One region of the Marinobacter sp. bablab_jr008 genome, then DNA from elsewhere that is predicted to be linked to it. Evidence: predicted binding sites of a transcription regulator. Region 1 holds the regulator's gene; each other region holds the start of a gene.

Evidence for each region. Region 1 encodes FliA, which starts transcription of late flagellar genes. Its sites were predicted from a motif close to CTAAAGTTTNNNNNNNNNNNGCCGNTAA; they were not measured.
Region 2: the regulator FliA is predicted to act here: its motif matches at 2,338-2,365, upstream of JIF53_RS05325 (flagellar protein MotY).
Region 3: the regulator FliA is predicted to act here: its motif matches at 3,321-3,348, upstream of fliD (flagellar filament capping protein FliD).
Region 4: the regulator FliA is predicted to act here: its motif matches at 2,451-2,478, upstream of JIF53_RS17415 (methyl-accepting chemotaxis protein).

The regions. Positions count from the first base shown of each region.
Region 1 is NZ_JACDWW010000054.1:209,313-215,292, forward strand. It holds gene JIF53_RS08270 (chemotaxis protein CheA) at 1-2,015, opposite strand, end outside; gene JIF53_RS08275 (protein phosphatase CheZ) at 2,034-2,819, opposite strand; gene cheY (chemotaxis response regulator CheY) at 2,841-3,224, opposite strand; gene JIF53_RS08285 (RNA polymerase sigma factor FliA) at 3,385-4,128, opposite strand; gene JIF53_RS08290 (MinD/ParA family protein) at 4,161-4,973, opposite strand; gene flhF (flagellar biosynthesis protein FlhF) at 5,047-5,980, opposite strand, start outside.
Region 2 is NZ_JACDWW010000050.1:65,125-71,104, forward strand. It holds gene JIF53_RS05310 (SDR family oxidoreductase) at 1-451, shown strand, start outside; gene rnt (ribonuclease T) at 514-1,179, opposite strand; gene pyrC (dihydroorotase) at 1,217-2,248, opposite strand; gene JIF53_RS05325 (flagellar protein MotY) at 2,407-3,336, shown strand; gene JIF53_RS05330 (histone deacetylase family protein) at 3,359-4,285, opposite strand; gene JIF53_RS05335 (GNAT family N-acetyltransferase) at 4,489-5,980, shown strand, end outside.
Region 3 is NZ_JACDWW010000059.1:11,230-17,209, reverse strand. It holds gene JIF53_RS08685 (nucleotidyltransferase family protein) at 1-212, shown strand, start outside; gene JIF53_RS08680 (hypothetical protein) at 249-938, shown strand; gene JIF53_RS08675 (flagellin) at 1,122-2,579, shown strand; gene JIF53_RS08670 (flagellar protein FlaG) at 2,651-3,085, shown strand; gene fliD (flagellar filament capping protein FliD) at 3,391-5,358, shown strand; gene fliS (flagellar export chaperone FliS) at 5,425-5,826, shown strand; gene JIF53_RS08655 (CopG family antitoxin) at 5,857-5,980, opposite strand, start outside.
Region 4 is NZ_JACDWW010000085.1:90,768-96,747, reverse strand. It holds gene JIF53_RS17420 (TRAP transporter substrate-binding protein) at 1-504, opposite strand, end outside; gene JIF53_RS17415 (methyl-accepting chemotaxis protein) at 617-2,293, opposite strand; gene JIF53_RS17410 (CHAD domain-containing protein) at 2,526-3,863, shown strand; gene JIF53_RS17405 (cation diffusion facilitator family transporter) at 3,786-4,619, opposite strand; gene JIF53_RS17400 (LysR family transcriptional regulator) at 4,712-5,593, shown strand; gene JIF53_RS17395 (DUF3565 domain-containing protein) at 5,572-5,829, opposite strand; gene rarD (EamA family transporter RarD) at 5,826-5,980, opposite strand, start outside.

The DNA of each region.
Region 1 (5,980 bases):
TTGATCACCACCTCTTCCTGGCCAATCAACTGGTCAACCACGAAGCCGACCTGCTTGGTGCCCATGGCCACAATCACCACGTGCGCATTCTCCGGCTCGGCCTGTCCTGCCGCCCCGTGCACCAGCCAGCGCTTGATGTGAAACAGCGGGAACACTTTGTCCCGCACCACAATGCATTCTTTGCCGTCGACAATATTGGTCTTGGTCAGATCCAGGTGGAAAATCTCCACCACATTCACCAGCGGCAGCGCGAAAGACTGGTCACCGAGCATGATCATCAGCGTTGGCATAATGGCCAGAGTCAGAGGCACCTTGATGATAATGCTGGTGCCCTTGCCCTGTTCGGACATGATATTGATCTGGCCATTGAGCTGGCCGATCTTGGTTTTCACCACGTCCATACCGACACCCCGACCGGAGACATCGGAAATCTGGTCTTTGGTGGAGAAACCGGCCGCAAAAATGAGATTGAAACATTCGTTATCGGTTAGACGGTCTGCCGCATCCTGGTCGTACAGGCCCTTTTCTACCGCCTTGCGACGCAGGACATTGGGATCCATACCCGCACCGTCGTCGACGATGGACAACAATATATGGTCGCCTTCCTGCTCCGCCGACAGGGTCACGGTTCCGGCTCGGGGTTTTCCGGCCTTCTCCCTTACGTCCGGCGCTTCGACACCATGATCCACGGAGTTTCGGACCAGGTGCACAAGTGGGTCGGCCAGCGCCTCGACCAGGTTTTTATCCAGGTCGGTTTCCTCACCGTGCATCACCAGGTTCACTTCTTTTTTCAGACTCCGGGCCAGATCACGCACTACCCTCGGGAAACGGCCGAAAACTTTCTTGATCGGCTGCATCCGTGTTTGCATGACGGCAGCCTGAAGATCCGTAGTCACTACGTCGAGGTTGGCCACCGCCTTGTGCATGTGTTCGTCTTCACTTTCGGAACCCAAACGCTGCAGGCGGTTCCGCACCAGCACCAGTTCGCCCACCATGTTCATGATGTCGTCCAGGCGCTTGGTATCTACCCGAACCGTGGTTTCTCCCGCGGGTGCGGCCTCACGGGCAGGCGCGGGCGCAGAGGCCGGCTTGGCAGCGGCCTTGCTCTCGGCTTTGGCTTCTGCTTTCTTTGGTTCCGGGGCCGGTTCGGCCTTGCCGGATGGAGCAGGCGCCGGTTTGGGCTCGCTGTCGGAAGACCCGGCACTTGGGCCGGCGCCCTTGCCATGCAGTTCGTCCAGCAGGTTCTCGAATTCGTCGTCGGAAATCAGATCGGCGTCGCCGGCTGATTTTTCTGAGCCACCGCTGGTGCTGGTTTCTGCCTTGGCTGTTTCCTCTTCCGCAGGCGCGCCGGCAAACTGGCCCTTGCCGTGAAGTTGATCCAGCAGAGCCTCAAATTCGTCGTCGGTAATCTCATCACTGTCTGAGCCGCCGGCGGATTCAGCCAGAGTGCTCACCTGCTCGTTGCCGGCCGGTTTCTGGCCGTCGGATTTTTCATCCGCCAACGCGTCCAGCAACTGCTCGAATTCTTCGTCAGTGATATCGCCCTGGTCCCCTTGCTGCCCGACCTCCGCAGACGACGGCTCCGGTGCCGGGGTTGGCGCTTCCGCCGCCGGTGCATCCTCGGACTCGGGTTTGGCGAGTGCGTCCAGGGCTTCGATCAGTTCGTCCGGCGCGGGCGTCGGCTCTTCCCGGTTGCGAACTTCTTCGAACATGGCGTTAACGTTGTCCAGCGCCTCCAGAACCACGTCCATCAGTTCCGGAGTGACCTTGCGCTTGTGATTCCGGAGAATATCGAACACGTTCTCTGCAGAGTGGCAGCAGTTAACCAGTGCCTCCAGCTGAAGGAAGCCTGCGCCCCCTTTCACGGTATGGAAGCCACGGAAAATGGCGTTCAGCAGATCGCTGTCATCGGGATGCTGCTCCAGATCCACCAGCTGCTCCGACAACTTTTCGAGTATCTCGCCGGCTTCTACCAGGAAGTCCTGCAGGATCTCTTCATCAGCATCTAACGCCATGCGTCACCCTCTTTATTATCAGAATCCGAGACTGGACAGCAGATCGTCCACATCGTCCTGCCCCGAAACTACATCTTCCCGCTCATCAGCCTTAATCTGGGGCCCTACCCCTTTTTCGGCCGATTCTTCTTTTTCTTCAATCTGGTGCACCGTGCCGGTCAGCTGATCCACGTGGCTGGCCATCACCACCAGACCCAGAAGGTTGTCTTCCACCTCTTTCACCAACGCGGTGACCTTCTGGATAACCTGGCCGGTCAGATCCTGGAAGTCCTGAGCCAGCAGGATTTCCGACAGGTTCTGGTACAGACTGTCGGAGTCCGTCGTCAGGCCAGCGAAGAACTTGTCGATGCGACCATAAAGCTCCCGAAACTCCGCAGGCTCCATTTCACGACGGCGCAGACGCTGCCACTCATCCCGCAGGGCAACCGCTTCATCCCGCATGGCGTGAGCCACCGGCATGCTTTCCTCAACCAGATCCATGGTGCGGTTCGCTGCCTGGCTGGTCATCTGAACCACATAGGCCAGACGGTCAGAAGCGTCGCTCATCTTCGACAGCACTTCTTTCTGCTCGGCATTACGCGGGTCTATCTGGAAGTTCCGGATTGCCTCATGGAGGCTGCGGGTCAGTCGCCCCACTTCCCGATACAGACTCTGATCGCGAACCTCGCTCAGTTCATTGATCAGGGTCATCGCCTTGGCATAATTCCCGGCGTTTACATTCTCGGCCAGGTCGGAGGCCTGTTTTTGAAGCTTCTCCGCCACCTCCGGATCAAGGCCCTGATGGTTCTGTTTGGTATCACTCATGGCGAGCCATCCGACCTCTGGTTACTGGATTCGTTCGAAGATTTTCTCGATCTTTTCCTTCAGCACGGCTGCCGTGAAAGGCTTGACCACATACCCGTTCACCCCGGCCTGAGCCGCAGCCACGATCTGGTCCCGCTTGGCCTCTGCCGTTACCATCAGAACCGGCAGGTTCTTCAGGTTTTCATCAGCACGGACAGCCTTCAGAAGGTCAAAGCCCGACATGCCGGGCATGTTCCAGTCAGTCACCAGGAAGTCATACTTGCCGCTTCGGAGCATGGGCAACGCGGTGTTGCCATCGTCCGCTTCATCCGTATTGGTGAAGCCGAGATCTCGCAGCAGGTTTTTGATGATGCGTCGCATTGTGGAGAAGTCATCCACAATGAGAATTTTCATGTTCTTGTCCAATGGGACCTCCAGTCAGTAACACCCGGAATTCATTCAGCCTTTTGGAAGTCTAGCAGGCTGCTACCTTAAGCGCTTATTGTGTGGTGTTTGCGCACGTTGTAAAGCATCGTTTACCAAAAGCTACACAGCTTGCTGAAAGCGAAACACAGCACCTGGCCGATCAGTCGTTGTCACCATCCCGCCACTCGGCCAACCGGCTGCGAAGTCTCAACGCCGCCTGGCTGTGAATCTGGCTTACCCGGCTCTCACTGACCCCAAGCACCGCACCGATTTCCTTGAGGTTGAGCTCCTCCTGGTAATACAGGCTCAATACCAGTTTTTCACGCTCAGGCAACTGCTCAATGGCGTCTGCTAGACTGCGCTGGAAAGCGCCTGAAGCAATACCGTCCAGCGGATTATCACTCGCTTCTGCTTCTTCTATCGGCAGCTCGCCGGATTCATTGAGCTCATCAAGACTAAAAAGTCTACCGCTGTTCGCGTCGGCAAGTGAGGCATGATACTCGTCCAGACCAATGCCAAGCTCTTCAGCTACTTCGGCATCCTGGGCCTCGCGCCCGGTACGATCTTCCACTTGTTTGATAGCACTGGCGATTCGCCGGGCGTTGCGATGCACTGAGCGGGGCACCCAGTCGCCCTTGCGGATCTCATCCACCATGGCACCGCGGATGCGAATCCCTGCGTAGGTTTCAAAGGTGGCACCTTTGCCGGAAGAATAGCGCTGCGCGGCCTCCAGCAGGCCAATCATACCGGCCTGCATAAGGTCTTCCAGCTGCACTGATGGCGGCAGCCGGGCCATGAGATGAAGGGCGATTTTCTTGACCAGCGGCGCATGCTCTTCAATCAGGGCTGAAGGGCTCCTGGCGCCGGCCTGATGGTAAATTCCCAGATGTTTCGCCAATGTCATGTATCCGGTTTTCTTGTAGGACTGGATTCAGATCAGACTTCGACGAGCCGCTCCACGAAGAATTCGAGATGCCCCCTGGGAGAGGACGGCAAAGGCCAACTGTCCACTTTTTCGGCCAGAGCCCGGATAGCCAGCGAGGCTTTCGCCCTCGGATAGGCATCCAATACCGCTTTCTGTCTTTGGACGGCTTTCTTGACGGCCTCGTCGTAAGGCACGATACCTACATATTGTAGTGCCACATCCAGAAAACGCTCGGTGACCCGGGTCAGTTTTTCAAACAGATGGCGGCCTTCCTGCTCATTGCGGACCTGGTTTGCCAGGATACGGAAGCGGTTGGTGCCATAATCCCGGTTCATCAGCTTGATCAACGCGTACGCATCGGTAATGGAAGTAGGTTCGTCGCAGACCACCAGCAGAAGTTCCTGCGAGGCCCTGAGGAAGCTGACCACCGATTCAGAAATACCTGCGGCGGTATCCACAATCAGAACGTCAATCTGGTCGCCCAGCTCACTGAAAGCGTTGATCAGGCCGGCATGTTCCATGGCGCTGAGCTGGGTCATACGCTGGGTGCCGGAGGAAGCCGGTACAATCTTGATACCACCAGGGCCATTCACCAGCACGTCTTTCAGATCACAATCGCCGCTGAGTACGTCTTGAAGATTTCGATTGGCGGTAATGCCGAGCAACACATCGATGTTGGCGAGCCCGAGATCCGCGTCCAGCAAGACAACCCGGCGCCCCTTCTGGGCCAGGGCGATACCGAGATTGACCGAAACATTGCTCTTGCCGACACCGCCCTTGCCGCCGGAAACCGCAATCACCTGAACCGGATGTGGTCTGCTCATACTGTTATCAGTCTCTTACTACGTTCTTGTACGGGCACGCGTGCCGGTGTTTTATTCTGGTCGCCAACGAGGCTCAGGCACCTTCGGCGACTGTCTGTGCGCTCTGCACGGCCTTAAGCCGTTCTACGCCCAGGCGCACTAACGGAATGGCCTCCGCCCTCTGGAGATCTTCCGGTATCTTCTGGCCATCGGTGTACCAGGCCACCGGTAAGCTGGTCTCCATAACGAACCCGAGCGCTTCGCCCAGGGTCAGGGCCTCATCAATCTTGGTCATGATGCAGCCTGCAAGGTTTGCCATCTTATAGCAATGCCACACGGATTTCATGATACGAGGCTGACTGGTGGCGGAGACCACCAGATGTGTACGGATATTGTGATCGCTGCGAGCCAACTCCGCCAGTTGTTCCTGGTAACCGCGGTCGGCACTGGTCAGGCCGGCAGTGTCAATCAGCACCAGGTGTCGATCCGATAACTCATCAAGAATGTCATCCAGGGAATGGCTCTCATCCACCACACGCACGGGCACATTCAGGATGCGGCCGAACACGAAGAGCTGCTCATGAGCGGCCACACGATAGCGGTCGGTGGTCACCAGGGCCAACGAATCCGGACCATGCTCAAGGACGTAGCGGGCCGCCAGCTTGCCAATGGTGGTGGTTTTGCCAGACCCGGTTGGCCCGACCAGGGCATAGATACCGCCGGCATCAAGCCAGTCTTCGCGACCGGTACGAACGCCGGTCGCCAGCATTTTCAGTGACTGCTTCCAGCCGTCCTCCAGACGCCCGGCCCGGTGCCGACGGGACAGAGAGCCGGCCAGCTCCGCGCCCAAACCGAACTCCTGCAGGCGCTCGGCCAATCGTTGCTGAACTGCGCTGTTGCCGGTCGGCGTGGCAGTTGCAGCCTTACCACTGACCAGATCACGCAGAGAGCTGATTTCGGCACGCATACTGGCCAGTTCATCGGCATAGCCACCGGCGCCGGATTCGCTACCCGCAAACGGCTTTGCC
Region 2 (5,980 bases), on a different contig from region 1:
TATTTCTTCCATCGGGGTACTTACCAACGCTCCGCGTTTTTCGGCCTATGTCGCCTCGAAATCCGCACTGGACGCGTTCAGCCGCTGTGCCGCTGCGGAATGGTCGGATCGCAATGTGACCTTCACCACCATCAACATGCCGTTGGTGAAAACGCCGATGATCGCGCCCACCAAGATCTACGATTCCGTGCCGACGCTGACACCGGATGAAGCCGCGCAGATGGTGGCGGATGCGATTGTGTACCGGCCCAAGCGCATTGCCACCCGTCTTGGCGTGTTCGCGCAGGTTCTGCATGCGCTGGCACCGAAGATGGGTGAGATCATTATGAACACTGGCTACCGGATGTTCCCGGATTCTCCAGCAGCTGCTGGCAGCAAGTCCGGCGAAAAGCCGAAAGTCTCTACCGAGCAGGTAGCCTTTGCGGCGATTATGCGGGGGATATACTGGTAATCGTCGTTATAGGCCAAGAAAAAACCCGCCTCGGCGGGTTTTTTCGTTTCGGGTTGGAGATTTCATTCCTGGGGTTCTTCGGCAATTTCGATTGGCGGCGGCGGAAACCCGCCCAGTTCACGCCAGCGATTGACGATGCCGCAGAACAGGTCTGCTGTCTTTTCCGCGTCGTAGGCGGCGGAGTGGGCTTCCTTGTTGCTGAAGGGAATGCCCGCCAGTTTACAGGCCTGGGCCAGCACGGTGTGGCCGTAGGCGAGGCCCGCCAGGGTTGCGGTATCAAACGTTGAGAATGGATGGAACGGGTTGCGTTTGATATCGGCTCGCAGCGCTGCCGCGAAAACGAAATTATGGTCAAACGTGGCATTGTGGCCCACCAGTACCGCTCGCTTGCAGTCGTGTTCTTTTACCGCCTTGCGGATGGGAGAAAAAATCTCGCTCAGACCTTCCCGTTCCGGTACCGCCTCCCGCTCCGGATTCCAGGGATCGATGCCGGTGAAATCCAGGGCCGACTGCTCCAGATTGGCGCCTTCGAACGGGTCGATCTGCTGCACGTGAGTTTCGCCCCGGCGCAGCCAGCCATCCTCATCCATGGTCAGCATTACGGCAGCGATCTCCAGCAGAGCATCACGTTCCGGGTTGAAGCCGGCGGTTTCCACATCGACCACCACCGGCAGAAAGCCGCGAAAGCGCTGGGACATGGGGTGGGGCTGTTTGTTTTCGTCTGACACTCGAACTCCGATGTTCGTGGTAGTGAATGAATAGGGTTTACGCCAGGCGCCAGTTAACGGTTTCGCCGGCCTTCAACGGAACAATGCCGCCGCCGGCCAGAGGCAGGTTCTCCGGCATGGTCCAGGGTTCCCGGATCAGCGTCACGGTGTCGGTGTTCCGGGGCAGGCCATAGAAATCGGCGCCGTTGAAGCTGGCAAAGGCTTCCAGCTTGTCCAGAATGCCCAGTTCCTCGAAGATATCGGCATACAGGCCGATGGCGCCGTAGGCGGAGTAACAGCCAGCACAGCCGCAGGCGGCTTCCTTCTTGTCTTTCGCGTGTGGGGCAGAATCCGTGCCCAGGAAAAAACGGGGATCGCCGCTGGCTACGACCTCTCTTAGCGCCTCCTGATGCTTGTTGCGCTTGAGGATGGGCAGGCAGTAAAGGTGTGGGCGAATACCGCCGACCAGCATGTGATTGCGGTTATACATCAGATGCTGCGGTGTGAGAGTTGCCCCGAGGTTATTGCCCTGGTGGCTACGGACAAACTCGGCCGAATCGGCCGTGGTGATATGCTCAAGAACCACCCGGAGCGACGGGAACGCCGCCAGCGTTGGTGCCAGAACCCGCTCCAGAAACACCTTTTCCCGATCGAAAATATCGATGTCGCTGTCGGTCACCTCGCCGTGTACCAGCAACAGCATGCCGCAATCCGCCATCGCCTCCAGCACCGGGTAGATATTGCGAATGTCCGTTACGCCGGAGGCAGAGTTGGTGGTGGCGCCAGCCGGGTACAGTTTCGCTGCCACTACGCCGGCGGCTTTGGCTTCACGAATGGTCTCGGCGGTGGTGCTCTCGGTCAGATACAGGGTCATCAGGGGCTGGAAGTCCGTTCCCCGGGCCGCGGCCAGAATGCGATCCCTGTACGCCATGGCTGCGCTGGCATCGGTTACCGGCGGTACCAGGTTAGGCATGATGATAGCGCGGCCGAAGCAGGCGGCGGTGGCGGGCACCACATCGTTCAGAATGTCGCCGTCGCGCACGTGCAGGTGCCAGTCGTCCGGGCGTGTGATGGTTATCTGTCGGGTCATGAGAAGGTATCCGAAAGCGAGCGCAAAATTTCGCGGATTATATCAGAAGCGAAAAGCAGATGTTTTTAACCTGATCGTAAGTTATCCGGCTCAAGTTCCCGGTCGGGTCGCCGTTAACCGGTTAGTTCACTGGTTTAAAGGCTCCACGGGGCATTCCTATGGTTTCACCCAATTGGTTCTTCAGGCAGAGCAGATTGCTGAAATTGATCGCGACGGCAGGGTTGATGTCATTGCCCTCTGCGCCTGTGCTGTCATCCAGTTATGGTGCCGGTATTGAAAACAGTCAGTGGTATCTCTCCGAGTCGGTCTTTGAGTGTTCCCTTGTCCATGAGGTCCCTGGCTTTGGCCGCGCCGTGCTCAGGCACCGGGCAGGGGAAGACCTGCGTTTCTATCTCGAATCGGATCTCAGTGTGATGCGCCCCGGCCAGGGCCAGTTAGTGGTCGAAGCTCCGCCCTGGCGGCCAGGAGTTCCACCGAGCCCCATTGGTGCTGTGCAGGTAACGGATAGTCCGCGCTCTGTGAACCTGGGGAATCGGGAAGCGGTGTTGATTGCCCAGGGGTTGTCCCGAGGTATGCAGCCGACAGTAACCCGAGCCGCGGTATACAGCGGCCAGCCCGTGCGGGTGCAGTTGTCGAATGTGAATTTTTCCGGCCCGTACGCCGGCTATCGTGAATGCGTTGCCAGTCTGCTGCCGGTTAACTTCGACCAGGTTCGGCGCAGCCGGGTTCCGTTTGCCAGCGGGAGTACCAGCCTGTCACAGGCAGACATGAACCTGCTCGACAATATTGTGACCTACGTGATGGCCGACAGCACGGTAGAGAGAATCTTCGTGGACGGCCATTCCGACAGTATTGGTAGCCGGATTGATAACCGAGCGCTGTCGGAGGAAAGAGCCAACGTGGTGGCCGAGTATCTCAAATCCAGGGGAATCGATGAGACTATGCTGACGGTCCGGGCCCACGGTGATCAGTATCCGGTTTCCCGCCGGCCGGCTGATAACCGCCGCACCACCATTCGTTTGCAACGCCAGGGTGAGCGCCCGGAACTGCTGCAGGCTAACAGTATGGGAAGTGAGTTTTCGGGATAGCCGGAACACGCCATCCCGAGTTTCAATATACTGCGTTCAGGACTTCCAGGTGCGCGGCCACACCCTCCGCCAGGGCTTTCAGGTGATACCCGCCTTCCAGCGTGGAGATGATGCGGTCGTTGGAGTGGTCATGGGCGACACTCACCAGCATTTCCGTTAACCATCGATAATCCTCGGTTTCCAGATTCAGCTCCGCCATGGGGTCCAGCCGATGCCCGTCAAAGCCTGCCGAGATCAACACCAGTTGCGGACGAAAATCCTGCAGTTTCTTGAGCCAGGCGGCTTCAACCGTCTTGCGGTACTCAGCCGCTGAGCAGTCGGCTGAAATCGGCGCATTGACAATATTGTCGGCCTGCCGGTGCACGTGGGAGTGCGGATAAAACGGATGCTGAAAGCTGGAACACATCAGTATGCGTTCATCACCACTGACAATATCTACCGTGCCGTTACCCTGATGCACATCGAAATCGACAATGGCCACCCGCTCAAGGTGGTGGAAGGTGAGCGCCCGCATCGCCGCCAGGGCGATATTGTTATAGAAACAGAACCCCATCGACTTGGCACGTTCGGCGTGGTGTCCCGGTGGCCGGGCGCAGACAAAAGCGTTGGTTACCTGGCTGCTCATCACCATATCGACAGCCTGCACATTGCCCCCCGCGGCCAGCTTCGCCGCTCTCAGGGTGTCCGGCATCATCGCGGTGTCCGGGTCGGTGAACACCCGGCCCCGGGTTGGCTGCATCAGGTCCAGCTGGTGCAGATAGCTTTCCGGATGCACGGTCAGCAGTTGGTCCCGGGTGATTTCTTCCGGACGAACCCAGTCCAGTTCCTGTTGCAGGTTGGTATCCGCGAGGTAGGCGAGAATGCTTGAAAGACGCTCTGGGCTTTCCGGGTGCTCCGGGCCCATGTTGTGTTTCTTGCAGTCGTCGTGGGAAAAAAATGCCGTGGTCATGGGTAATGCCTGAACCTGAATATGCTTATTATCGCTTTCATGTTATCAGGGATAACCGAAGCCTGTCGTATTTCTTTGGTCTAATAACTCGTTAGTCGATTTACATCATGAAATCGCCACCTAAGATAAGGTATACACTGATAAGCAAGCCGTTTTATTGAAGTTTGTACATTCCTGTCGCGCACACCACTGGGAGAGCCGCGTTGAGTACCCGCTATCTGGAAAGCCTGTTCAATCCTGAATCCATTGCCGTTATTGGCGCCTCGGAACGCGCTGACAACCTCGGGGGTATGGTGTTGCGGAACCTGCTGGGCGGCGGCTATCCGGGCCGGCTCGTGGTGGTCAACCAGAGCGACTACGAAAACGTGCACGGGGTGCCCTGTGTGCGCAAAGTGTCCAAACTGGATTTCAGTCCGGACCTGGCGATCATCTGTACCCCGCCGGACACGGTGCCGAAAATGATCCGCAAGCTGGGTGAATGCGGCGTGCGCACCGCCATTGTAATGACTGGGGGCATGTCCCGGACTCACAGTAAAACCGGCCAGCCATTGATGTATTCAGTGCGCGATGCCGCCCGGGAGACCGGCATCCGCGTACTGGGCCCCAACACTATCGGTTTGATGGTGCCGGCGCGGCATCTGAACGCCACCTATGCCCATATGGGGGCCATTCCCGGCCGCGTTGCCTTCGTGGGGCAGTCCGGCACCATTGCCAGTTCGGTGCTGGACTGGGCTTTTGCCAGGGGGGTGGGCTTCTCTTACTTCCTGACCCTGGGTGACGGCATGGACATCGATCACGACGACCTGATCGACTATCTGGCCCAGGACACCCAGACCCGGGCGATTCTTCTGCACATTGAAAACATCCCCAATCCCAGGCGTTTCATGTCAGCGGTGCGGGTGGCCTCCCGAACCAAGCCTGTGATTGCGGTGAAATCCGGACGGGTGCCCGAATCCGAGTGGTTTACCCATGCCTTGCCCGCTGGTATCAAACGCAGCGACCCGGTCTACGATGCCATGCTTCAACGCGCCGGTGTGTTGAGGGTGGACGGGCTTGGCCAGATGTTTGATGCCCTGGAAACCCTGACCCGGATGCGCCCGCTGCGTCGGGAATCCCTGGCCATCATGGCCAACGGCGTGGGCCCCGGCGTATTGGCGGTGGACCGGCTGGCGGATCTCGGCGGTGAACTGGCGGAGCTGTCGGAAGATACGGTCAGGGAACTGGGAGAACTGTTGCCGCCGTACTGGACCCGCAAGAACCCCATCGACCTGAACTATGACGCCACGCCCGAGCTCTATGGCAAGGCCATCAAGATTCTGGCGAAGGACCCTAACGTGGCTAACGTACTGGTGATGTACGCACCCACACTGATCGAAGACAGCCTGCAGATTGCCGATTCCGTGGTGCAGGCGTCCAAGGGCACCCGCCTGAACATCTTTACCTGCTGGTTGGGGCAGAGCACGGTGATGGATTCCCGGGAAGAGTTTTACCGGGCTGGGCTGCCATCGTTCTTTAACCCGGAAAAAGCGGTGATGGCGTTTATGCAGCATGTTCGGCATCAGCGCATTCAGCGGCTGCTGACCGAGACGCCCGAATCGTTTACAGACCACTTCGCCGACCGGGCCAACACCCGCAAACTGGTCGCCAGGGCCTTGCGGGATGGCCGGCGGCATCTGTCAAACCGGGAAGCTCGGC
Region 3 (5,980 bases), on a different contig from region 1:
ACCGTTTCCGGGAGGAAAGTGACCTGGATTTTCTTGTGTCGTTTGAAGCTGGCTTGTCAGCTCGACAAACAGCCGCTGCTTTCTTTGATTTGAAACTTGAGTTGGAGGCACTTTTCAATCGGCCCGTTGACCTGATCACCAAGGCCTCTTTAACAAATCCGTATTTTCGGCAATCCGTGTTGGCTGTTCAGAGAGAGCTATATGCGGCTTGAATCCATAAGGCGATCTAGTGCTGCTAGGGAGATAACGTGCTTCAAGTTCTAATCGGTTCGGGAATAGCATTTATATCTGCTGTCTGTGGGTGGTTTATCAGTCATCGCTGGCAGCAGAGGAATTATCGGCTGGCGGTGGACGCAGATAGGGGGCGCCTGAATCAGAGTGTCGAGAAGTGGGCCACAGAGGTTGTCGACGTGATGAATCGCATGCATGCCCATTTTGAACATTCGAGTCACCAGGAAGCGATTGAAAGATCGAGGGAGCTGGTTCTTTCTCTTTCGATTCTCGTTGATCAGGGACGGCTCTATTTCCCTAACGTAATGAGGGGAGTCTACGGAGAGGAAAAACAACAATCGAGGCAGGGCTATCGCAGTGCTTTGCTCGACCCACTGGTTGCAGCAATCGAGGTGTCTCGGGGCGTTCAGCCTGAGTTTGACTTGCCCGACACCAAGAAAAAATATGGCAGTAACCGAAATTCGAAGGCTTTGCGGTTATACCTTAACGCCTTTTTGTCGTTGGTTGAGCGTGTGCTCCTTGTGGAGGTATCTCATCAGAAGCTTGTTGCCAGATTAACCGAAGTAGGTGATCGCGAGGAAGCGCAGCAATTGGAGCGTCTTCTATGTCCAGAGCCTGGCAGTGGGCCGGTACCCCCAGGGCATAAATACTGGTTGGGGCAAGAAAGCGGTCCTGAAATTCCGAACGAGAGTGTGATTTTCAAGTGACGGTTAGCTGGTGGCAGGTGTCGAATTCGACTTTTTACATTCCTTTACAAAATCGTTGAAATTTTTTCTAAAGCAACCGGGTGGGGTGCCGTTAAGTGGAGTAACAGGGCGGCGCTACCAAACCAAAAGATGGGCGCCAGACCTTTTCCATGAAATAACGACATCTGTCGAAGGAGAAGCAATATGGCTCTCGGTATTAACACTAACGTCGCTTCACTGAACGCCCAGAACCAACTGAGCAAGTCTCAGGGTCAGAATGATCAGGCTCTTCAGCGCCTGTCTTCCGGCCTGCGTATCAACTCCGCCAAGGACGACGCTGCCGGTCTGGCGATTTCCACACGCTTCCAATCTCAAATTTCTGGTCTGAATGTCGCGACCCGTAATGCTAACGATGGCATTTCTCTAGCCCAGACGGCAGAGGGTGGTCTGGATGAGATCACCAACAACCTGCAGCGGATTCGTGAGCTCGCGGTTCAATCGGCAAACGCCACGAACAGCGCATCTGATCGGTCGGCACTGAACGCTGAAGTCCAGCAGCGGATTGCGGAGATTGATCGAATCGCCAGCCAGACGTCCTTCAACGGTCTGAAGGTTTTGGATGGTAATTTTGGAACAGATGCTTTCCAGGTCGGTGCTAACGCAGGTGAGACAATCTCGATCAACCTGAGTCAAGGGGTTCGGGCTGGTCAGATTGGGCAAATTGCTGAGCAGGAAAGCGCTAATCGTGTTGACGGCAACTCCACCTCAGGTACAGGTACCATCGCTGTAGGTACTGGCGCAGCAGTTAATATTGGGGCTTCAGTGGCTGGAACTGAGGCTGGTCAAAGCTCCAGTAGTGCATTTGCTAAAGCTGAGGCGATTAAAAGCGCTGGAATTGCTGGCTTGACGGTTGAGGCAGAAACTACAGCTGAATTCACCATTGCAGACACAACTGGCACAGGAACGGGTGCGAACTACACGCTTGAGATTAATGGTGTTACTGTCCTGGATCAGGATCAGGAAAATAATGGGGTGCTTACTGTAGCGCAGATTAAGGACGCCATTAATGCTGAATCTAGCGAAACAGGTGTTGTCGCCTCACTTTCGGGGTCGGATCTGACTCTGACAGCTGCGGATGGGCGTGATATCACTATTAACCAGATTGTTGCCGGCGGCGCTGGTGGTGGTTTGACTGCAGCTGCTGGCACTACACTTGGGACGACTGCCGGGGCGACTGCTACCAACGGCGGAAAGCTAACCTTAAGTGCTTCTGAGAAAATTACTATTGCTGGAGATGGTGTAGCTCTTGGTTTCGCCAACAATAACACCGTTATCGCAAAGGACACCAGCACGCTGTCGAGTGTTAAGGTTGATACTGTCGCTAACGCTAACGATGCCATCAAGCGGATCGATTCTGCAATCACTACAGTCAACGGGCTCAGAGGCGCGTTGGGTGCAATTCAGAACCGTTTTGAAAGCACTATTGCGAACCTCGCAACAACCTCGGAAAACCTCAGTGCCTCCAACAGCCGTATCCTGGACGCTGACTTCGCGGCAGAAACTGCCAACCTGGCTAAATCCCAGGTACTGCAGCAGGCCGGTATCTCCGTCCTGGCTCAGGCAAACGCCCGTCCGCAGCAGGTTCTGTCCCTCCTGCAGTAAGGGGCATAGCGGTAACGGCCGGAACCCTCGGGTTCCGGCCTTCCGCCGTTGAAGGATAGCGAGGTAAAGCTATGAATGACGTTAACCTGAACAGCCCGGACCTGAAACTGGTACGCTCTGGCGCCCAGGCTCCGGCCAAGGCAATGTCGTCATCTCAGGCCGAGGGCCGGAACGCCCCTGACCTTACTGCTTCGGCTGCCGGTACCCGCCAGGTGCAGGCTCCCCAGGTTGCTCAACAGGCTTCGCAGGCTGAAAAGCTGCAGGTCCGTAATGAAGAGCAGCGCAAGGAGCTGAATGAGGCGGTTAGCCAGTTGAACGACTTTGTTCAAACTGTGCAGCGGGATCTTCAGTTTGAAGTGGATAATGAAATGGGCCAGACCATCGTAAGGGTGGTTGATCAGCAAACCCAGGAAGTGATCCGCCAGATCCCGGACGAAGTGGCAATGAGGTTGGCAGAAAAATTGCAGCAGGACGAACCGCTGACGTTGTTTAACATCAAAGTGTAAAAGCTTGCCGCTTTTGCGCGGATGTAAACGACGGTATTTCAGCACCGCCGCCTCTGGAAAAGAGCCGGCGGTGTTTGCGTTTGAAAGGATTGGTTTGGCCACGGACGACACGGACTAACACGGACGGTCAAGCAGTTCGGTTTCGTTTCTTGTCCGTGAATGTCCGTGTCGTCCGTGGCTAAAAAAGCTTAGATACACACAGTTACAAATCGGTTCTATATTTAGGGCAAAAGAGGCAAAGTTTTGCCGCCTGCTGCCGATAAACTGATCAGTACAGAGATTCGCCCCCCTGAGGAGGCACGGTTATGGCCAGTATTTCATCATTAGGTATCGGCTCCGGCGTTTTGACGTCGGATCTTGTCGACCAGTTGGTGGCTGCGGAGCGCAGGCCCACGGAAGTTCGGCTGGATCAGAAAACGGAGCGCACCGAGGCGCTTATTTCCGCCTATGGCAAGTTGCGCAGTGCCGTCACAGAGCTGCGGTTGCCTATGCGCCAGCTGGGTTCTGCGGATGCGATGAAGTCGTTTTCGGCCACGTCCTCGGGTAGCAATGTTGATGTCTCGGTGGATGCCGGCAAGGCGGCACGGGGCTCTTACAGTGTTGATGTGGTGGGCCTCGCAGAATCCCAGGCGCTGGCCAGCACAGAAACCTTTGCGGATCGCGACGCCACCAGTATTGGCCGCGGTACGATGACTCTCCAGGTGGGTGACAAGACCACCAATATCACGATTGACTCTTCTAATGACACTTTGCAGGGCCTGGCGAACGCCATTAATGAGGCCAACGCCGGGGTGTCTGCGGGTGTGATTGATACCGGTGACGGATTCCGGCTGACGCTCTCCGCCGATGACACTGGCACCGCCAATGCTGTGAAGATTACGGCCAGTGAAGAGGTTGGCGCAGAAGGGCTGGCGCGGTTTGCGTTTGACCCCGCAGACCCCGAAGGCAATCCGGCGATGGAACAAACCATTGCGGCCGCCGATGCCCAGATGAAAATTAACGGCGTGCTGATTACCCGTTCAACCAACACCATTGAGAACGTGGTGGATGGATTGACCTTCAACCTGACCGATACCGGAACGTCCACCGTTAAGGTAGAGCAGGACACGGCGGCGGTTGCCGAGCGTGTTCAGGCGTTCGTAGACAAGTTCAACGAGCTGCAGGGCACCATCCGTGAGCTGTCCTCATTTGATAGCGAGACGGGGCAGGGCAGTATTCTGACCGGGGATTCCACGGTTCGGAACATCCAGAATCAGCTTAAGAGAGTGCTGACAGACGTTATACCCGGTTTGGAAGGCGCCAATGTGCGCAGCCTGGCAGACGTGGGCATTGGTACCGATTTCCGCACCGGTGAGTTGCAGTTTGATAGCCAGAAGTTTCAGCAGCAGCTTCGGGAAAACCCGGATGATGTTACGGCACTGTTTGCCGAGCAGGGCAGAACCAGTGATTCCCAGGTGGAGTTTGTTCGTAGCGGCTCTAATACTCGCCCGGGTGATTACAGCATTAACGTAACCCAGATGGCGACTCGGGGCAGCCTTAATTACTCTGTCCCAAACACGGCAGATGCGATTCAGGTTCAAGCCGATAACAGTTTCACGTTCCAGGTGGATGGTGAAACCACCGCAACGGTCTCGATTGCTGCAGGTGATTATTCCGGTGAGGATTTTGCCGCTGCCATTCAGACAGCCCTTCGTGAGAATACTGCGTTGAGTGCAGCTGGGCGGTCGGTTCAGGTGGCTTATGATGCTACAGAGGGGTTGACGTTTACCTCTAACCGCTTTGGTAGCGATTCTAACGTAAGCCTGACCGGGCTGAGCAACGTTACTGGGCTTAACACCGCCACCGGCACCGCCGGCCAGGATGTCCAAGGCACCATTAACGGCCAGACCGCCCAGGGCGACGGCCAGGTGCTGTTCCTGGCAAACAGTGCCGGTGGCGATGCCGCTGGTCTGCAGGTGCGCATTACCGGCGGTGACGTTGGTAATCGCGGCTCGGTGAAGTTCATCGAGGGTGTGAGTGAGCGCGCGGTAGATGCCATTACCAGCATTCTGGGTGCAGACGGTGCATTGAGCTCCCGTACTGACGCCCTGAACCGGGACCTGGAGCGCATTCAGGAAGACCGAATCAAGCTGGACTTGCGGATTGAAAGCTATCAGGAACGCCTGGTGAAGCAATTCAGCGCTGCCGACTCCCTGATCTCCCAGTTGAATAATACGCGGGATTACGTGACTCAGCAGCTGGCGGCCCTGGCGCCGAACCGGCAGAACGATTAATTCAGCTATACTGATGGTTGGCCAGCCAACCATGGCATACCGGATAACGGTGACACGAGGTTATATATGAACGGTTTACAGGCGTATCAGCGCGTTAATACCCAAACCAGCATCACCGATGCAGACCCGCACAAGCTGATTCAGCTGCTGTATAACGGGGCCATCGAGCGCATTAATATGGCCAAATCCCGGATTCAGGCCAAGGATTACGCGGCTAAGGGGCAGTTGCTCAATAAGGCCATCGAAATCATCGGCGGCCTTCGCGCGTTCCTGGATTTTGAGAAAGGTGGTGAGCTGGCCACCCGGCTGGAAGCTCTTTACGACTACATGGAGCGCACCTTGCTGGAAGCCAGCGCCAAGAATGACGTTGCCAAGCTGGATGAAGTGCTGAACCTGCTGCGTTCTGTGAAAGACGGCTGGGACGGCATTCGCGAGGAAGTTGTCAGCCAGCAGCAAGCGGCTGTTTAACTTTGTTTCCCCTCCACCGCTGGTGGAGGGCTATTGCCAGTTTATGTCAATTTTCCGGCCATGTGTCATGCAGTCTCTTAGGTAAAGGTTGATGAGAGTCTGGTATGGCACTCCGGTTTCTTCAGCCATTCCCTTGAAGTATTCCAGCACATCT
Region 4 (5,980 bases), on a different contig from region 1:
TTTCAGGTCCTCCAGAGACTTGATCTCTTTCCGGAACCAGCCACCCATCTGATTGGCCGTGTTGCCACCCGGGAAGGACAGCAGCCCGAAGGGTTCATATACCTTCTGCATCAACTCCATGCCGTCGTCGTGGTAGAACCAGGCATACATCTCCGGTGCAATCATGCCGAAGGGTATGGTGGTGAAGTACATGGCGTTGGGAATGGTGCCCTTGTAGTAATAAGAGGCGGTGTGGCCCATGTCGTACTGGCCGTTACGGACCAGATCGAAAATACCGAAAGGGGCCTTGTGCTTGTTGGAGGAATCAATCCGGATCTTCAGGCGGCCGCCCGACATTTCCTCGGCCATGGCCGCCATGTTGCGGGGCGCATCCCCCAGCAGGCCAGAATTGGGACCCCAGGTTTCCGCGAGACGCAGGGTATAGGTTTCTTCAGAGACCGCGAAAGGACTGGCCAGCAGGCCAAGAGTGCTGACCGCCGCCAGCAGGGTTTTACGCAGGGACATAGTGTTGGCTTCCATTGTTATCGATTTTTGATTCAAACATGCCGGAATGAACCATCATAACGACGAAAGCCGACCGCGCCAATGTGGCGGGCCGGCTTTCTTATGAGGGTAATCAGACCTTGAACTGGCCAACCAGCTCGCGCAGATTCTCCCCCAGCCGGGCCAGTTCGTGGCTGGCCTCATTGGTCTGGGTCACGCCGGTGTCACTGCGCTGGGCCGCGTCGACAATCCGCACCACGTTCTGATTGATCTCTTCTGCCACCTGGCTCTGCTGTTCAGCGGCCGTCGCAATCTGAGTCACCTGATCGTGGATCTGGGTCACTGACGTCACGATGGTGTTCAGTGCACTGGTGGCGTGATTGATGCGCTCAACGGTCGCTTCTGAACTCTTGCGGGAGTTGTTCATGCGCTCCACCGAAGCTTTGGACTCCGCCACAAAGCCATCAATCATTTCCCGGATCTGATCAGCCGATTCCGCTGACCGCTTGGCCAGCTGGCGCACTTCGTCGGCAACCACCGAGAAGCCGCGACCGTGCTCGCCGGCCCGGGCTGCCTCAATGGCAGCGTTCAGGGCCAGCAGGTTGGTCTGCTCGGTAACCGCGTGAATCACATCCAGCACCTGCTGAATATCGTTCGACTTCTCGGCCAGGGCATTGATGCTGCGGGCGGTATCTTCCATTTCCTGGGACAGCTGATTGACCGCGCCCTGGGCACTGTTGATGGTCTCGCCACCCTCTTTGGCCATGCGGTCCGCATCGGAAGCTGCGCCTTCCACCTCATTGGCGTTGCCGGAAATCTGCTGAATCGTTGCCGCCATTTCGTTGATGGCCGAAGCAATCTGGTCGGTTTCTGAACCCTGTTCCTGAACCGATTGACGGGTTTCATTCGCCACCCTGCTGAGTTCTTCAGCTGCCGACGCCACCTGGTCGGTGGTTGAGCCGACCTCACGGATGGTGTCCTGAATCTTGATGACGAAGTGGTTGAAGCGGCGGCCCAGAACGGCCAGCTCATCTTTACCATCTTCCGGCAGGCGCTGGCGCAGGTCGCCCTCACCGTCGGCAATCTCCCGCATCATGTCGCTGACCTTGTTCAGCGGCGCAGTCACGGTGCGGCCAATGACCAACCCGATTACCAACGAAATCACCACCACCACAATGGTCAGCAGTAAAATGAAGCCCATAGCAGACGTCATGGTTGCATCGATTTCTTGCCGGGCAGCGGCCACAGCTCTCTGAACATCGGTTACATACACGCCGGAACCTATCATCCAGTCCCAGCCCGGAATGATGGTGGAGTAGGAGACTTTCGGTTCCACCTGGCCGGTAGCAGGGTTCGCCCACTCATAAGGCATGAAGCCATCGTCACCTGCCGCGTCAAACAACCCGCGAACCAGCTTTTGGGTGTTCGGATTGGTAGTCGGCCCTTCCTTGGAGGGATCCGGTGCATAGGCGAGATTGAACAGGCTGCGATCATAGGCGAAGACATAGTTGTTCTGACCGAACTTGATTGACCGCAACCGCTCTCGCGCCTCTTCCTGCGCCTCCTGCTCCGTAAAACCTGGAGTGGACTTGGCCTCAAGCACCACGGATTTCGCGGTTTCAACCAGATTTTTCAAACCTTCCTTGCGCGCTTCCAACAGTTCCTGCTCGAGGCGTTCCAACTCTGCCTCTCCATTGGCCCGGATCTGGTTCGCCGTAATCCATGCAATTGTTCCAGCCGTAATCAGTACAGGCACCAACACTCCAATCAGAAGCCGTGTTCTGATGGTCAGGTTGCTCATGAAGGTCATGGTCTTCGCTCCGGGGTCATCTCTTGTAATCCTTTGATTATGCACAAACGCAGCCCGCACTCCGTTGCAGTTTGTTAAAAGCTGTATACCAAACGCAGGTCCGGAACAGGTTTTTGTGTAAACAAGCCCGTCATATCAGGGTCATACGTCTAAATACTTATCGGCCGTCATGTAAACGACTTGAGGCTGTGTCAGACTAAGGTCTGAATATTCAGCTCATGAGCAAGCATGCATGAAACGGCTTTTTCTTATCCGCCACGCCAAATCGAGCTGGAACGACGACAACCTCTGCGATCAGGAACGCCCGCTGAATGACAGAGGCCAAAGCCAGCTTGCGCCGCTCGCGCGGGCACTGAGATGCCTGGGCGCGCTGTCTGGCGCCGTTTATGCAAGTCCCGCTGTGCGAGCCCAGCAAACGCTGGCAGGCGCACTCAGCGTCGACGCCCAGCCGGCCCAAGTCGTCACCGAAAACGAGCTTTACACCTTCGACTTCCGGCGTCTATTACGCTGGCTGCAGAATCTGGATAACAACCAGAACCGCATTACCCTTATTGGCCACAACCCGGCATTACTCGAACTGGCCGCCTTTCTGGCGCCTCAGGCTCCGTTCGAATTGCCAACCGCCAGTATCCTTGAGATCCGGCTGCCGGTAAGGCACTGGAAGAAAGTGGACAAAAACAAGGGTGCACTGGAAACCTTCCTGACGCCTCGTGATTTCAGTTACAACGAATTCCGGCGCAAGAACCGAAAAGCCAGTCCCGGCGCCACTGAACTGGACCAGAACACACTCCCGGAGGTTTTGCAGCAGCTGACCAATCAGTTGGAACTGCTGACCCCGGGGGTCATTCTGGGGCTGGATGACGAATTTCTGCACCAGTACCGCATTGCCCTTCGCCGCAGCCGGGCCATTGCCGAACCCCTGGCCGAGATTACCGGCGATCGCCAACTACAGGAGCATATCCGAGAACTGAAGCGACATGCCCGGGCCACCAGCGCCCTGCGGGATCTGCACGTATTTCTTCAGGATATCCCCGAGCTGTGCCACGACAACCCACAACTCTGCACCACGCTGACCGACTGGGCGCGGCTCAGGGCATCTAAAGCACAGCGCAAACTGGCCAAACGCCTTGGCCAGAAACGCTACCAGCAAAGCCTGTCGCGCTGGCAAGACTACATTGAGTCCAAATCTTTTCATAAGCTGGCTGCAAACCTGCGGAAAAAAGACATCCAGGCCGCGACAAACCGGCGCCTGAAGCAGTTCAACCGAAAAACCGCAGAACTGCTGCACACCGCTCCGGATGAAGCCCTGCACCAGCTGCGCAAGAACCTCAAGCGTATCCGCTATCTTCTGGAACTGGATGCCCGGTACAGCAAGCCATTCCGGAAAGAGCTACGCCAGCGACAGGATCTGTACGGCCGTTTCCAGGATCTGCATGTCCAGATCGAGCTGACCCGGCGATTCCTCGCCGACCATCCGGAGTGCGACGGGGTGTCACTGACTGGCAAACTTGAGCAAGAGAAAGCCAATACCCGCAGGCAAATACTGGCTATGGGAGGGCTGAACGTCTGAGGCCTCAAGAAGAAGGTTCGGGCCGAGCTTGGCCACCCGGACCTGTTCCGGATTCAGACCCAGATCTTCCAGCGTTTCATGGATGTCTTCGAGCGCATCCTCTTTGGGCGCCGCCAGCAACAGCTCCCGAACTGATTCCAGAACCATCTTCACAGGCACCGTCATGAAGTAGACCGAAATCACCAGCATCATTACCGGGTCGGCATACACGGCCAGCTCCGCCCAATGACTGCGTTCCAGCAGCCAGGCCGCGCCAAAACCAATCATTACGGCAGCGCTTAGGGCACTGTCCATCAGCCACTGGCGCTGTTCCGCCTGCACCAGCCCCGAACCATTGCGCAGAGTTGACCACCGTAGATACGCCCAGACCGCCAGGCACCCCACCACGTTCACCGCACCAAAGATCATTGCCATGTCCGCCGCCACGGCACGACCACCCTGAAGCAGCGACACCACCGCCGATACCAGCGACAAGATACACACCACCGCAATCACCAGACCTTTCACGGCGATCACCAAAGGCTCCACGGCCCCCATCCCGAATGGGTAATCGTCATTGGCCGGCCGGCGCACCAGACGGGCGGCATAGAGTGACAGGAGCGACAACCCGAGGCTGATCAGGGAATAGGCACCATCGAAGAGAATAACCAGGGAATCGACCCAAAGACCCCAGGTAATACCGGCGAGCGCAAACAGGCCCGCGCCCACTGCTGATAATGTCAGCGCCAGGTTTTCCCGCGCCAGAGAAGTAAACATTTTGACCTCCTGAGAATTGCTGCCATATTAGCGGCATCATTCAACAGGTGTGAGTCGCTGAGCGACGGAAAATCCGTCGCAAAGAGCAAACCATGAAAACGTCACAGATCAAGACCTTCCTCTCGGTTGTGCGCAACGGCAGCGTGGCCGCGGCAGCCCGGGAGCTGAACCGCAGCCGCACCACCGTCAGTACCGTGCTGGCGTCCCTGGAGGATGAACTGGGGGTGGAGCTGTTTGAACGCAGCGGCAATCAACTGCACCTGACGGCCATCGGCCAGTCCATCCTGACCGACTGCCGGCGATTCGACCAGGTTGCCAGCCAGATCAGGGCTCGCTGCCAGCACCACCTGAGTGGTGCCGAATCGGTCCTGCGCATTGCCCGGGACGATGCCATTCCGGAAGATATCTGGCGGGACATTCTGCGCCGGCTGAAACAACGCTTCCCCCAGACCAGCCTGTCGGTTTACCTTGCCTCGCCCCGGGAACTGGCGCCGCTGGTTCGCAACCAGTCCGTGGATGTGGCCTATGGCCTGATGCCGGAATTGCTGAACGAAGGTTATCAATGGTTTCGGGAACTGGCTGATGTGCGCATGCTCACCGTGGCGGCGCCGGATCACCCCCTGAGTCAGCTGAAACGGGTCACTCAGGACGACCTGGTCAGCCACACGGAAATCACCCTGGCCTACATGCTCGACGCCCAACTGGTGGCCGAATCCCCGGAAACCGCCAACTACCTCGCCTTTACCCAATACGAACTGATGCGGGATGCGGTGATTGATGGCGCTGGCTGGGCGGATTTACCCTTACCCCTGATTGCTGAGGCATTGCGCAAGGAACAGCTGAAAACCATCCACCACCGCAGCGCCCGCTGGTGGAAAGTGTTCAGTGCGCTGGAGTCAGAGCAGGCGCAAGGAGGCGCCGTGGTGGGCTGGCTCGCCAACGAACTGGAAGCCTATCTGGAAACCCTGGCCTGATCGGGAGACTGAGGTCCTTCCGGACTCTCCGGACGGACATCCGCAGGCGCATCGTCATCACATTTCCGGCAATCCAGCTTAACCCCCAACATGGATTGCCGGCCTTCCACCGTGACAACCCAGGGCCGGTTTACCCAGGGCGGATCATGGCGCACGTGCTGGTTATGGCCACACGCCAGCTGCGCTACCCAATGGCTTTCCCCGTCTTTGTGATAGCCGCTGATGGGTTGTTTCATGCCGAAGCCTCTCTGTTCGATCGGCCCACCCAGGCCGACCACGAGTATATTGACAACGCCACCCAGATCATCACAAAGCTCACCAGTTTGGCCGTGCTGAGCGGCTCATGGAAGATATACAGCGCGATCAGGAACTGGATTGTGGGGTTGA